Regions from separate parts of the Neobacillus sp. PVCKKU3 genome, predicted to be linked through region 3. Evidence: riboswitches for the same ligand, from Rfam matches in the RefSeq annotation. Region 3 holds a riboswitch; each other region holds the start of a gene.

Region 1 (4,198 bases), on a different contig from region 3:
AAAAATTTTAAAAGGGTGGTAGAAACCACCCCTTTGGGTCTAATGGAACAATTTCGAAAAAATACTTTTTAGCGAATTCCCTTTTTTAAAATAAATATCTTCCCGCACCTTTTCATTAATTGCCTGCCAAAGCATGATTTCTACGTCCGAGAGCTGCTTGGATTCCGCCTCTTTTAGGAAAGCGGCAAAATAGTCTAACGGCACTCCGTAAAATCTTGAAATATCCGCCATGATCTCAAACGAAACAGACTTACGATCCCCTTTTTCAAGCATGCTTAAATATTGAAGGGTGATTCCAGTCCCCTTTGCAACTTCTTCAAGTCGTAAATTTCTTTCTAACCTTAATCTTCTTAACTCATGCCCCAATGGAGTGGCCATAATATACCCCCTTCCCCTACTCTATTTCCGAGCTGTATTTAATCGTTATGATATAGTACCAGCTAACTGCGGCTTCAAATAATGTGATAATAAGTTCCTCTGATTTTCTTGGAATTTTAAAATACCTTTGTATTTGATAATGAAGCAGCTCGTGAAAAATAGTTTGTAATTGCTCAGGGTAATCCATTTTTTCGTCGATGATAATTATTTTTTTCTTAGGATAATAAACACCCTTTATATCTTTCAAATCCATAAAAACAATAGGGATGTCATATTTTCTCATTATCTTCTTCGTTAATAAATTGATCTGGGATTGATTAATCGAAATAAACTGCTTATGCAGGTATCCAATGATCGTATAGTAGGTTAGAAACAGAATAAGTACCAGATTAACCTCAAGCTGATTGAAGAAAGATAGTATAGGGAATATAACAGCTACTTCAAACATCATAGGTCCAAACCGGTCCAAAAATAGCTTACTAGATGCTGTCCCAGTCTCTAAATACACATAGACATATTTCAAAACTATGCTTAGAGTCAACATAAGCAGTAAAGTTAGATACCGAGCAAAATAAGTCTTGTCACTATAAACATTATAAATCTCGTTGCAGATAATGATAGTGATAATATACATGGTGAGCAAGGATATCCTGGATTGAATGCTGCCTCTTTTTTGAATGAAGCTAGCAACGAAACAATCAACAAGCAAATAAATGAAACCGTAAACAATGGAGAAACGGTCAAATATGATTAATGATAATATGACATGAAAAAAGGAATAGTCGAAACCGGAAAAAACCTTCAGATTAATTTGGTCAAACAGGACCATAATGCAAAGAAAGAAAACAATATTCCATTCCAGCTCTTCGGGGAAAACAATAAATAAATCTGTCAAAACTATGGAAGGAATCATGAAGAACAAATAGATATGATGCCGCCCGAAATGTTTCATGACGATTCTCCTATTAAGCCGTAATTTTATTCCGTTTTTTATTATGTTACTTGAGAAAATTTACAATTTAAATAATTATTTTTCTACAAAGGAATAAAATTTTGACGGATCTTGTCATTCGAAAAACATTCAATTCCACTATCGTTTAATATATTCTTAATATAGAAGGGTGTAAAATTCTAACTTTATTTTCCTCCTATCTTTTAAACGCACTAACTAAGGTTAGTGCACTTTTTTTCTGTATCCAGCATATTAATAAACCGTTTGTGCGGTTTTCTCACAAATTATTTATAAAAATATATATTCCACTATTGTTGAAGTTATTTACTTTTAATCAAACTTACTTAGTTTTGCTGATTTTGTCGAAAATCAGTTGGGTAATGTCGAAGGGAAAAAATACCTATAAACTATAGTTTAAATTATAATATTTTCATAGATATTTAGTTCTATATACTGAACGAACCCTATGAAGGTGATATCGATATAGGGGGTTAATGGGAAGAGGGTGAGCTATGGAAATTATAACTTCAGGTGATACTTTTAATTTTTTGGGAAGCGATGATATATAACCGGCAATCTGGACACTTAGGTTATATGGAGTTAGTAGTGTAACCGGCCCTCTTAATCATTATTTAAGAGGAGAGAAAAGTTATGGAGAAAATTAGCTTTATAAATGTATTAAGCAAAAAAGCCCTAAGCGCAGTTACTGCGTTGGCAATTTCAGGTCTTGTCCCAACAGGTTTTGCTTTGGCAGGTGAACTTGAGATTACTACCTCTGAATTAGTTGCATCATCCACTAATGTATCTGTTGAGCAAGGAGCAACCCAATCTTTTAATCTTATTGTAAGTTCGGATGGTAATATGACTAATGCAGACGTTAAATTACCTACAAACTTTACAATTGCTGCAAATGGGAGTATTACTACTAGCAATTTAGTTACAGTAAACCTAGCTGGCAAAGATAGTTCTAAAAATGTTCCTGCAACTATTCAAGTTGATCCTACCTTACAACCAGGAACATATTCATTTACCTTTAATAGTACTAATGTTGTCATCACTAATAACAATCAACAAGGAGCAAGCCTAGAAAATAAATTTGGTGACACCATTAAATTTGTTGTAACCAAGAAACAAGTACTAGATACAACTGCTCCAGTAGTCACTGCTACTCCTGATAGAGCTGCAAACACTAATGGCTGGTATAACCAAAATGTAACAGTTAATTTCTCCGCTGTAGATGAAGAAGGTGGATCTGGTCTTTTACCAGGCTCAGTATCTGCACCTGTTATAGTTTCTGAAGACGGAACTCATACTATCACTGGTACAGCTAGTGATATAGCTGGAAATATAGGTACTTCTGCACCAATTACAATAAATTTTGATAAAACAAAACCTATGATTTCAGGAAGCACTGACAAAGTGGCTAATTCTGATGGTTGGTATAATCAGGATGTAACAGTTAGTTTTGATGCTCAAGATGCATTATCTGGTTTAGCAAGTGTAACAGACAATAAAACTCTTGGTGAAGGTGCAGGCCAATCTGTTACTGGTACTGCGACTGATAAGGCTGGCAATAGTGAATCAGCAACGGTTTCTGGTATCAATATTGATAAAACAAAACCTACAATATCAGGTAGCCCTGACAGAGCAGCAAATTCATCTGGTTGGTATAATGGAGATGTTACAGTAAGCTTTACAGCAGACGATGCATTATCTGGTTTAGCAAGTGTAACCGGCAATAAAACTCTTGGTGAAGGCGCAGGCCAATCTGTCACTGGTACTGCGACTGATAAGGCTGGCAATAGTGAATCAGCAACGGTTTCTGGTATTAATATTGATAAAACTGCTCCAACAATTTCAGGTAGCCCTGATAGGAAAGCTAACTCAAACGGTTGGTATAATGATGACGTAGTTGTTACATTTGCTGCAAATGATAACTTATCTGGTGTAGCAAGTTTCACACAACCTGTTACCCTTAGTGAAGAAGGTTTAAACAAATCTGCTACTGGTACTGCAACAGATAAGGCAGGGAATACTAGTGCTCAAGTAACTGTATTTGGTTTAAAAATTGATAAAACAAAACCTGTCATTACTATTGGCGGCCTTACTCTTGAAAACGATGGAGTTGTATCAAACATTGGTACTTTTACGCTTAACCAACTTGCTACATGGTCTGCATCAGATGCATTATCTGGTCTTGCAACTGAAGGAAGCGGTACACTAAATACGGCAACAGCTGGTTTACACACTGTTGAGTTAACAGCAACAGACAGGGCTGGAAATATATTCAATAAGACAATCATATATAACGTTGCCTACAATTTTGGTGGGGTTCTTCAACCAATTATCAATGGTTCAAGCGTGTTCAAGGCAGGCAGCACTATCCCTGTTAAATTCCAATTGACCGATTCTCAAGGAGCATTTGTCTCAACTGCAAATGCAACCATTTCGTTTACAAAAATAACCGATGTAGCTTTAGGTACTGAATTATCGGTAGGTGTCAACAGTACACCTAATACAGGAGATGCGTTTAGATATGACCCAACATCAAATCAGTATATCTACAACTTAAGTACTAAGGGCTTATCAAATGGTTCTTACTATGTCTCTATTAATCTCCATGATGGATCTGATGTTAAAAAAGTGTATTTTAGTTTAAAATAAATAAAGGTGGCCGAGGAAATTAGTAGTCCTCGGCTATTAATATGCTCTATAGATAATGTAAGAAATACTAGCGCCTATCGATAGGTAACGCTATGATATGATACTTATGATTTATAATTAGAAAATTGGGAAAATAATTATTTTAGTGGGCAGTAAGGAGGGTTTTAAGTTAAAGTTCCTCCTTACTGCCTTTAATGTGTCTTA
Region 2 (4,198 bases), on a different contig from region 3:
GACCCTGCCATAATGCACAGTGACTTCGATACGCTGGCGGAAATCGGCATCACCTCAAGTACTAACTACCGGGATAATGGCAAGCTCGTCATCGATGAAATAAAATTAAAAGCTGCACTGGAAAATAATCTAGACCAAGTCGCTCAGCTTTTTTCAAAAAAATACGATATGGGGGCTTCCTCCAACAACACAGTTAACAATGCCGATGAGTTTCAAAACAGCGGTATCGCCTGGCGATTGTACGACCAGCTCAACGAAACGATGAAGGATATTACGAAAACGGCTGGGTATTCGAGTGACACTTATCTTTCCAAAGCGTTAAAGAGGCTGGATGAACAAATTGATTCCTGGGAGAAACGCCTGCAGACAAAGGAAAGCTATTACTGGAAGCAGTTCACGGCGATGGAGCAGGCCATCCAGAAATCGAATACGCAAAGCAGCTGGCTGATGCAGCAAATGGGTGGTGGAATGTAATCGATGGAGAAACAAAAAGAGCAGTTTTTAAAAGATTACTATCAGCTGACAAGCAATCTACTAGAAACGAATGAAGTAGAACTTATAGAACAGCTGCTCCAAGAACGAGACCAGTGCATTGAGAAAGTAAACGAGCTAGATCAACGTAACGGCGCCATCCTCATGAGCGAAGCCATCAAGGAAGAGCTCCGGCGCATTCACCCGTTAGAACGAAAGCTTCAGGAAAAATTAACTAGGGCCAAGCAAAAGATTCTTGCGGCGATTGGTTCTCTACAAAAAGAGAAAACAATCAAACAGCAGTACGGGGAACCAACTGCGGCAGCGGTAAGCGGAATTTTTTACGACAAGCGAAAATAAGGGAAAGGTGTGAGATGATGGCTCTGAATAATGCCTATCAATCCTACGAAAATAATCAAGTACTATATGCGAAAAAAGAAGAGCTGCCCCTTTTGTTATATACCGGGGCGATTAAATTTATCCTTCAGGCCAGAATGGCAATGGAGAAAAAAGACTGGCAAAGGGCTAATGACCGTATCCAGCGGGCTCAAAAAATTGTCACTGAATTAATGGTTACCCTGAATATGGATATCGAAATCTCAAAATCTTTCATAGTACTTTATGATTACATGAAGGAAAAGTTAATAGAGGCGAATATCAAAAAGGAAGAGCAACTGTTAGTTGAAGTGGAAAAAATGTTAACAGAACTGCAGGATACCTGGAAAGAAGCACTGAAAATAGTACGGCCTGCTTAACTAATTTAAGTTAAGTAGGCCTTTTTAATTAATTTTGTTGTCAGATTACTAAAACCATTGTATTATTATTTTTGTAGGAAAAATTCGACAATATAATTTCCAAAAATCGACAAATACAATCCGATAATAGCAAACCTGGGGAAACCCAGCGACGCAAAGCTATAGGGGCTAAGGATCCGAAGGGATTACGCCAGCCAGTTGCCGAAGAGTCATAGTTTACCCTATTAGACTATTCTTCGGAATGGTCTTTTTTATGTCCCAAAAACTAAAATTTGAGTATTCTGAATATTTGATAGGAGAGCTGATCCATGTCGATGCTTCAAAATATTAATCTCGTCCAACGTGCTTTAGATGCCTCTGTGTTAAGACATAATGCCATTTCCAATAATATCGCCAATGTGAACACCCCAAACTATAAACCCCAAAAGGTTATTTTTGAAGACATTTTAAAACAAGAACTTTCCGGTGCTGGCTTTGACGGGAAGAGAACCAATGCCAAGCATATCCCAATCGGCATAGCTGCTTCAAGCAAGCCTTTGGTGACCCAGGAACCTACTATCATGCAAAATAGCGGCAATGGGGTGGATATGGATAGTGAGATGACGGAGTTGACCAAAAACTCGATTTGGTACCAAACATTATCATACCAGATAAGCGAAGAATTCAATTTACTCAAAACAGCAATTAAGAGCAGGTAGGTGATTCATAATGTCGATGTTCCAACCCTTAAATATTAGTTCTTCAGCCCTAACTGCCCAGCGCTTAAAAATGGATACAATCTCCTCCAACATCGCCAATGCTACGACCACCCGGGGCCAATTGGTGGATGGGGTCTGGATGCCTTACCGGCGGAAGATGGTCGAGGTGCAAGCGAATGGGACGGGAGGGACCCCATTCAGCCAATTCTTGCAAAATGAAATGAATTCAAATGGGGTCAAGGTTACAAGAATCGTAGAAGACAAGACTCCGTTTCGGCCGGTTTATGACCCGACCCATCCCGATGCCAATAATGAAGGCTACGTGATGATGCCAAACGTGGACATTACAAAAGAAATGGTCGATCTGATGACAGCCTCCCGTACCTATGAAGCGAACATCACAGCCTTTAATGTTGGAAAAAATATGTCGCTGAAAGCCTTAGATATTGGCAGATAAGGAGTGTTAAAGAATGAGAATTGATCAGCTGTTTCCGGCGCAAGCATCGATCGTGGGAAAAACTCAAAATGCACAGCCCGCTTCCGTGTCAGGCACCTCTTTTTCGAACTCGTTAAGCGAGGCCTTACAGAAAGCAAATGAAACAATTGTCCAATCGGAAAACATGTCCGAAAAAATAGCCACAGGTGAAATAAAAAATATCCATGACGTCACCATAGCTGCACAAAAAGCACAAATCGCCCTGCAGCTGACAACCCAAGTAAGGGACAAAGTAGTCGAAGCCTACCAAGAAATCATGAGAATGCAAGTTTGAGGCATGGGGACGGTTCTTGTGCATCATTTTTCACTGAGGCATAGGGACGGTTCTTGTGCATCACCTTATCAGGAAGTCATGTAAAGAATGCAGGTTTTAAAGGTGCAGCCGATTTTTGGCTAGCATAGCGGAGGGCTTATGAATCAGAAATTTAATGATTTCAAGGAAAAACTCTCGCAGTTTTGGAAAAACGCGAGCAAGAAAAATAAAACATTGTATATTGGTACGTTTATTTTAGTAGTGGCCCTTCTCAGCGTTGGTATTTTTTATTTTTCCAAGCCCAGCCTCGTGCCTTTGTATGCCAATAGCTTGAGTCAAAAGGAAATTGGCGAGATTAAGGCCGTCTTGGAAAAGCAGGGGGTTACGGACATAGAAGTGTCCAATAATGGCACACAAATCCTCGTTCCGAAAGAGCAGGCAGCAGACCTGATCGTCAACCTGGCGGCAGAAGGGTATCCAAAGAACGGTCCGATTAGTTTTTCGGAGCAGACAAAGGATTTGAAATTTGGCGTAACCGACCGCGAGCTTGATGCCATCGAGAGGGAAGTCATTCAAGGGCAGCTGGCCAATTTAATGACGAAAATCAACGGCGTCAAAAATGCGGAGGTCATGATTACTCTTCCGAAGGACAGCGTGTTTATTCGGCCGGAGGAGGAAGGGAAAGCGAGCGCATCGATTATTGTTGATCTCGAGCCTGGTTACGAATTGGAAAAACAACAGATTAAAGCTCTTTACCATCTAGCATCGAAGAGTATTCCTAATCTGCCAGAAGAAAACATCGTCATCACTGATGAAAATGGCCAGCTTCTGTCTTTGCCGCAGTCGGGCGATAATGCCTTTGCCGGGGTAGACAGCTATGAAAGCCAACGAGAGATCAAGCAAAAGGTAGAGGCGGACATTCAGCGCAGCATCCAGCAGATGCTCGGCACGATGCTCGGACAGGATAAGGTGCTGGTCCAGACCTTTGTGAAGCTGAATTTCGACCAGGTGAGGACGCAGCAGAATTTAGTCGAACCGCTTCCGGATTCCGATAAAGGAATGGCTGTTAGTGTTGAAGAGGTCACGAAATCCTACAGCGGATCGGGAGCCGTTCCAAGCGGAGTGGACGGCACCGGTGAAGGCGATGTGCCTGCCTATGCGGCTGAAGGCAGCGGCGGAAAAAATGACTACCAGGAAAAAGTTAATCGCGTCAACTATGAATTCAACCGGATTACAAAGGAAATGGTAGAAAGCCCGTATACGATTGACGATTTGACCATTAACGTCGGAGTGGAACCGCCGAATCCGAAAAATGCGTCATCCTTAACAGCGGATACGCAGGATAATATCCGAAATATTATTGCCAACGTAGTACGGACAGCGATTAAGGACAATAAGGGGCTAACGGATGCCGATATCAACAACCGCATCACCGTATTCCCAAGAGAATTTGCCGGTAAAAAGGTTTTGACGCCTGCCAAGACGGATTTAAGTCAAAAGGAAACTTATATGAATTATATCTGGA
Region 3 (4,198 bases):
CTGGAAATTGAAATGAACGCGGCGACTGACAATCCACTAATTTTTGATGATGGGGAAAAGGTCATCTCCGGGGGAAACTTCCACGGGCAGCCAATTGCATTTGCAATGGACTTTATGAAAATCGCAGTAGCAGAGCTTGCTAATATTTCGGAACGTCGTGTGGAACGGTTAGTTAATCCACAATTAAGCGATCTGCCGCCGTTTTTAAGCCCGCAGCCAGGCCTGCAATCAGGGGCAATGATTATGCAGTATGCAGCGGCTGCACTTGTTTCAGAAAATAAAACTTTGGCACATCCAGCAAGTGTGGATTCCATTCCATCATCGGCAAACCAAGAGGATCATGTCAGCATGGGGACGATAGCATCAAGGCATGCCCATCAAATCATCCAAAACACTCGCAGGGTCCTTGCGATTGAGATGATTTGCGCCATGCAGGCCGTCGAATATCGCGGTATAGAGAAAATGGCGACCCATACGAAGAACTTCTATGAAAAAGGCCGGGAGCAGGTGGCATCCATTAAGCAGGACCGCATCTTCTCGAAGGATATCGAAAGACTGGCAGAATGGCTGAAAACTGTGGAGTTTTCTCAGTTTATGAAGAAATTAAGCTTCGAAAAATAAACAGAGTAAAAAGGCGTGAAAACTCTTCACGCCTTTTACTCTGTCTGCTCAGGAAGCAGGCGGGCGGTATCCTGCCGCGTGTCCTCTTCCTCAATTCTATTTTTAAAGGCCTCCTGGGTGACAATAAATTCTTCATCCCCAATTGCCTGCTCAGCATGACTCTCGGTCATGGTGTTCTTGGGGAATTCACCCGGATGGTTTTTGTTTTTATGATTAAAATGTTCTCCACGTGCCAAGTCTAACACTCCTTTCGTTATCGCTTGTAGCATGCCCCAATAAAGCTGAAATCATTACCGATTTATTTTTCAACCAAAATGGACCTTTGTTATAATAAATATAGTGAGTATGCTAAAAAGGAGGGCAATAACATGGATATGTTTCATATTGTCTCAGAAGATCGGATTAAAAAAGCATACAATGATGGGGAATTTGATAATCTTCCTGGATATGGAAAACCCCTGAAGCTTGAAGATTTATCAGGTATTCCAGAAGAACTGCGCATGGCTTACAAAATCATGAAAAATGCAGGCTTTTCAGAAGAGGAAAACCATTTACGCAAAGAGATGATGACCATCGAGGATCTCATCAAAAAATGTGACGACAGCGGTGAGAAAGAAGATTTGCAAAAAAGGTTAAATGAAAAGCTACTTCGCTTTAATCAATTGATGTCAAAACGCGGGGCGAAAACAAATTCGTCCATTTTCAAAAATTACGAACAAAAGGTAGAAAAACGGTTTAAATAAATTCTGATTAGCAAAAAAAAAGCTGGCGAGGAGAGAATTTTTACAATTCCTCTTCACCAGCTTTTTCTTCTAATTTAGCAGGCTTGCACATGCGGTCTAAGAAATAACCTGCAAATACCATAAAAGCAATGGGGATTGAAAAGTTTAACACATGAACAATGGTCAATGCCTATCACCTCTATTTTTTTATTTTGAATATTAACAATATTCTGTGTATTATTACATTGTTAATATTATATGCTAATCGTCACAAATTAGACAAATGTTTTCGTCATAAAATCAGGGAAAAAATAAAGAAGGAAAAATTTTCTTCCCACAAATTAGGAGAATATTCGACTTCAAATGCTCTGTTATTTTTATATTCCGTTTTTAAGGAATGGAAATTGAAGGAAAAGTTGTGGAAACTTGACTAAATTTGTCTAACAAGGAAGTTCAGAATATGAAAAACGCTGACAAAAACTAACACTATGTTAAAAAAGGACTAGATATAATGAACTTACTAAATAATAATGTGAATTTAGACCTATAATTTAAGGACTAATAAAAAATAGGAAATTTCAGAAAAGGCAAACCTGGTGAAAGTCAGGGACGCAAAGCCGAGGATCTACGGTGGAAATAGAGAGAAGCTATGATGGCCGGGCTACCTGAAATACGGTTATGTATTTTAGGAGGATGTTAAAATGAAAATGGAAATAGAGCAGCAAATGGAAAAGATTGACAGAGAATGGCTGACACTAATTATGGAAGCTAAGAAAATTGGATTGTCGGTAGAAGAAATACGAAATTTCCTTAGCGGTAACAACAAATCTGAACAGTTTCATACATATCAAAAGCAAAAAGCATCCTACAAGAATTAATCATTCTGTAGGGTGCTTTATTTTTGCTCATATTAGTTATTTTGATTGTTCCGCCATTTATTAAATTCCAAGAACTCGCGGAATTGATCTTTTGAAACACCGGAGGTCATGGCTTCTTTTACCAAATTCATCCAATCGTTGTCCAATTCCGTCTTGTCAATCTGCTCATGTATTAAATGCTCAACTGGAATGTTTAATACTCCGGCAATCTTTTCAAGAAACTGTATGGACGGATTTTTTTGAAGGTTTCTCTCAAGCGAGCTTAAATAGGATTTTGCAACTCCTGCCTGCTCTGCTAATTCAGAAAGTGACATCTTCTTCTCTTGGCGGAATTTCTTTACGCGGTCACCTATCATGGATTCTCACACACCTAAAAATAATTTATAACATCATTCTATCAAAAAGAATTTGAGAGTACCATATTAAGAACAAAGGAATATGGCAAATTATCGAAATTTGCATAATTAATTTTTATATTGAGAAAGTAGTTTTGAAAAATAAGTCCGTTAGCGTTAATATTAAAGTGTTGCCAAAAATGTCATAAAGTAATCGTTTTTATATACCAGGATTCCCACAAATAAGTCTCCAGACAAAAAATTTATTCAAAAAGGCAGGGGAACATTACATGATTGTCTTAAAGTCACAACGAGAAATCGAAGCAATGAAAAAGGCAGGGGAAATCCTCGCTGCCTGTCACAAAGAAATTGCCAAAATGATTAAGCCAGGGATTACCACTTGGGAAATTGATCAGTTTGTAGAGGGATTTTTAAAAAAGCATAATGCCACTCCGGAACAAAAAGGTTATAAGGGCTACGAATACGCAACATGCGCAAGTATTAACGATGAAATCTGCCATGGCTTCCCAAGAAAAGAACCACTGCAGGAAGGGGATATTGTCACAATCGATATGGTTGTTAATTACAACGGAGCCTTGGCTGATTCAGCATGGTCATACGCAGTTGGCGAGGTTTCCGAAGAGACTAAGCATTTATTAAAAGTCACAAAGGAAGCCTTGTACAAGGGAATTGAACAAGCGGTTCCAGGCAACCGGATTGGCGATATCGGTCATGCCATTCAGACTTATGTGGAAAGTGAAGGACTCTCGGTTGTCCGCGACTTTATCGGACATGGGATTGGAGCAGTGATTCATGAAAAGCCGGATGTACCGCATTACGGTTTGCCAGGTAAAGGCCCAAGAATTAAAGAAGGAATGGTCTTTACGATTGAGCCAATGGTTAATATCGGATTATTATTCACCAAAATGGATTCAAACGGATGGACAGCAAGGACCGTTGATAGCACCTATTCCGCCCAATATGAGCACACAATCGCCGTCACCAGAGATGGCGTGATCATTTTAACTGATCAAGATTAAAAAATAAAAAACAGATCTCATACGAGGTCTGTTTTTATTTTTTACGCAAGTTTCCCAATTCTTCAACTAGAGCCTGCATTTCATTAGGGCTGAAGGAATTCTTTTTCATTACCATTTCATAAATCTCTTTCAACTCTTCATACATTTCCTCATCAAAATGGGAAGGTTTAATTGCGCCTAGATTCAAAACCTTTAACTTCTCTTTAATTTGCTCAATCATATATTCAACATTTTCTACCGACTTCAACGATAAATCCATTTTCGGTCACCCTTTCGGAAATTCATATGTCCATCTTTTCATGTTCACTGAATGATGTCAACACAGAAAAATTAGGGCCAGACTTGCATACCCTTTCTAGATAAAGCAAAATAAATGATAGGAAAATTCATTGGAATAATTTTCATTCATTTTTATGATTAAGCAAGGAGAGGTTAAGATGACAAAAAATAAATTTTGGCAGGGAATGCTGATTGGAGCCATTGCTGGCGGAGCGATTAGTCTCTTCGACAAACAAACCCGTCAAATCATGAAGGAGCACGCCTGCAAAGTTTCCGGAAAGGTGTCTTATGTTGTCCGACATCCGGGTGAAATGGTCGGGAAG

What was found. Region 3 has a riboswitch for cyclic di-GMP ahead of ACNQGS_RS09505 (anti-repressor SinI family protein). Riboswitches for the same ligand answer to the same signal wherever they lie in the genome.
Region 1: it holds a riboswitch for cyclic di-GMP, as region 3 does, so the genes downstream of both, ACNQGS_RS03680 (PxKF domain-containing protein) here and ACNQGS_RS09505 (anti-repressor SinI family protein) in region 3, are expected to answer to the same signal.
Region 2: it holds a riboswitch for cyclic di-GMP, as region 3 does, so the genes downstream of both, flgB (flagellar basal body rod protein FlgB) here and ACNQGS_RS09505 (anti-repressor SinI family protein) in region 3, are expected to answer to the same signal.

Annotation. Positions count from the first base shown of each region.
Region 1 is NZ_JBLVQN010000003.1:158,890-163,087, reverse strand. Features, by position in the region: gene ACNQGS_RS03695 (hypothetical protein) at 1-2, shown strand, start outside; gene ACNQGS_RS03690 (helix-turn-helix domain-containing protein) at 40-378, opposite strand; gene ACNQGS_RS03685 (ImmA/IrrE family metallo-endopeptidase) at 395-1,330, opposite strand; cyclic di-GMP riboswitch class II at 1,873-1,957, shown strand; gene ACNQGS_RS03680 (PxKF domain-containing protein) at 1,982-3,994, shown strand; gene ACNQGS_RS03675 (DUF4023 domain-containing protein) at 4,186-4,198, opposite strand, start outside.
Region 2 is NZ_JBLVQN010000015.1:94,698-98,895, forward strand. Features, by position in the region: gene fliD (flagellar filament capping protein FliD) at 1-474, shown strand, start outside; gene fliT (flagellar protein FliT) at 478-831, shown strand; gene fliS (flagellar export chaperone FliS) at 849-1,226, shown strand; cyclic di-GMP riboswitch class I at 1,345-1,432, shown strand; gene flgB (flagellar basal body rod protein FlgB) at 1,535-1,924, shown strand; gene flgC (flagellar basal body rod protein FlgC) at 1,935-2,381, shown strand; gene fliE (flagellar hook-basal body complex protein FliE) at 2,395-2,694, shown strand; gene fliF (flagellar basal-body MS-ring/collar protein FliF) at 2,833-4,198, shown strand, end outside.
Region 3 is NZ_JBLVQN010000011.1:7,555-11,752, reverse strand. Features, by position in the region: gene hutH (histidine ammonia-lyase) at 1-621, shown strand, start outside; gene ACNQGS_RS09520 (hypothetical protein) at 657-866, opposite strand; gene ACNQGS_RS09515 (DnaJ family domain-containing protein) at 990-1,364, shown strand; gene ACNQGS_RS09510 (hypothetical protein) at 1,405-1,530, opposite strand; cyclic di-GMP riboswitch class I at 1,920-2,012, shown strand; gene ACNQGS_RS09505 (anti-repressor SinI family protein) at 2,045-2,221, shown strand; gene ACNQGS_RS09500 (helix-turn-helix domain-containing protein) at 2,254-2,577, opposite strand; gene map (type I methionyl aminopeptidase) at 2,847-3,596, shown strand; gene ACNQGS_RS09490 (DUF1128 domain-containing protein) at 3,631-3,855, opposite strand; gene ACNQGS_RS09485 (YtxH domain-containing protein) at 4,034-4,198, shown strand, end outside.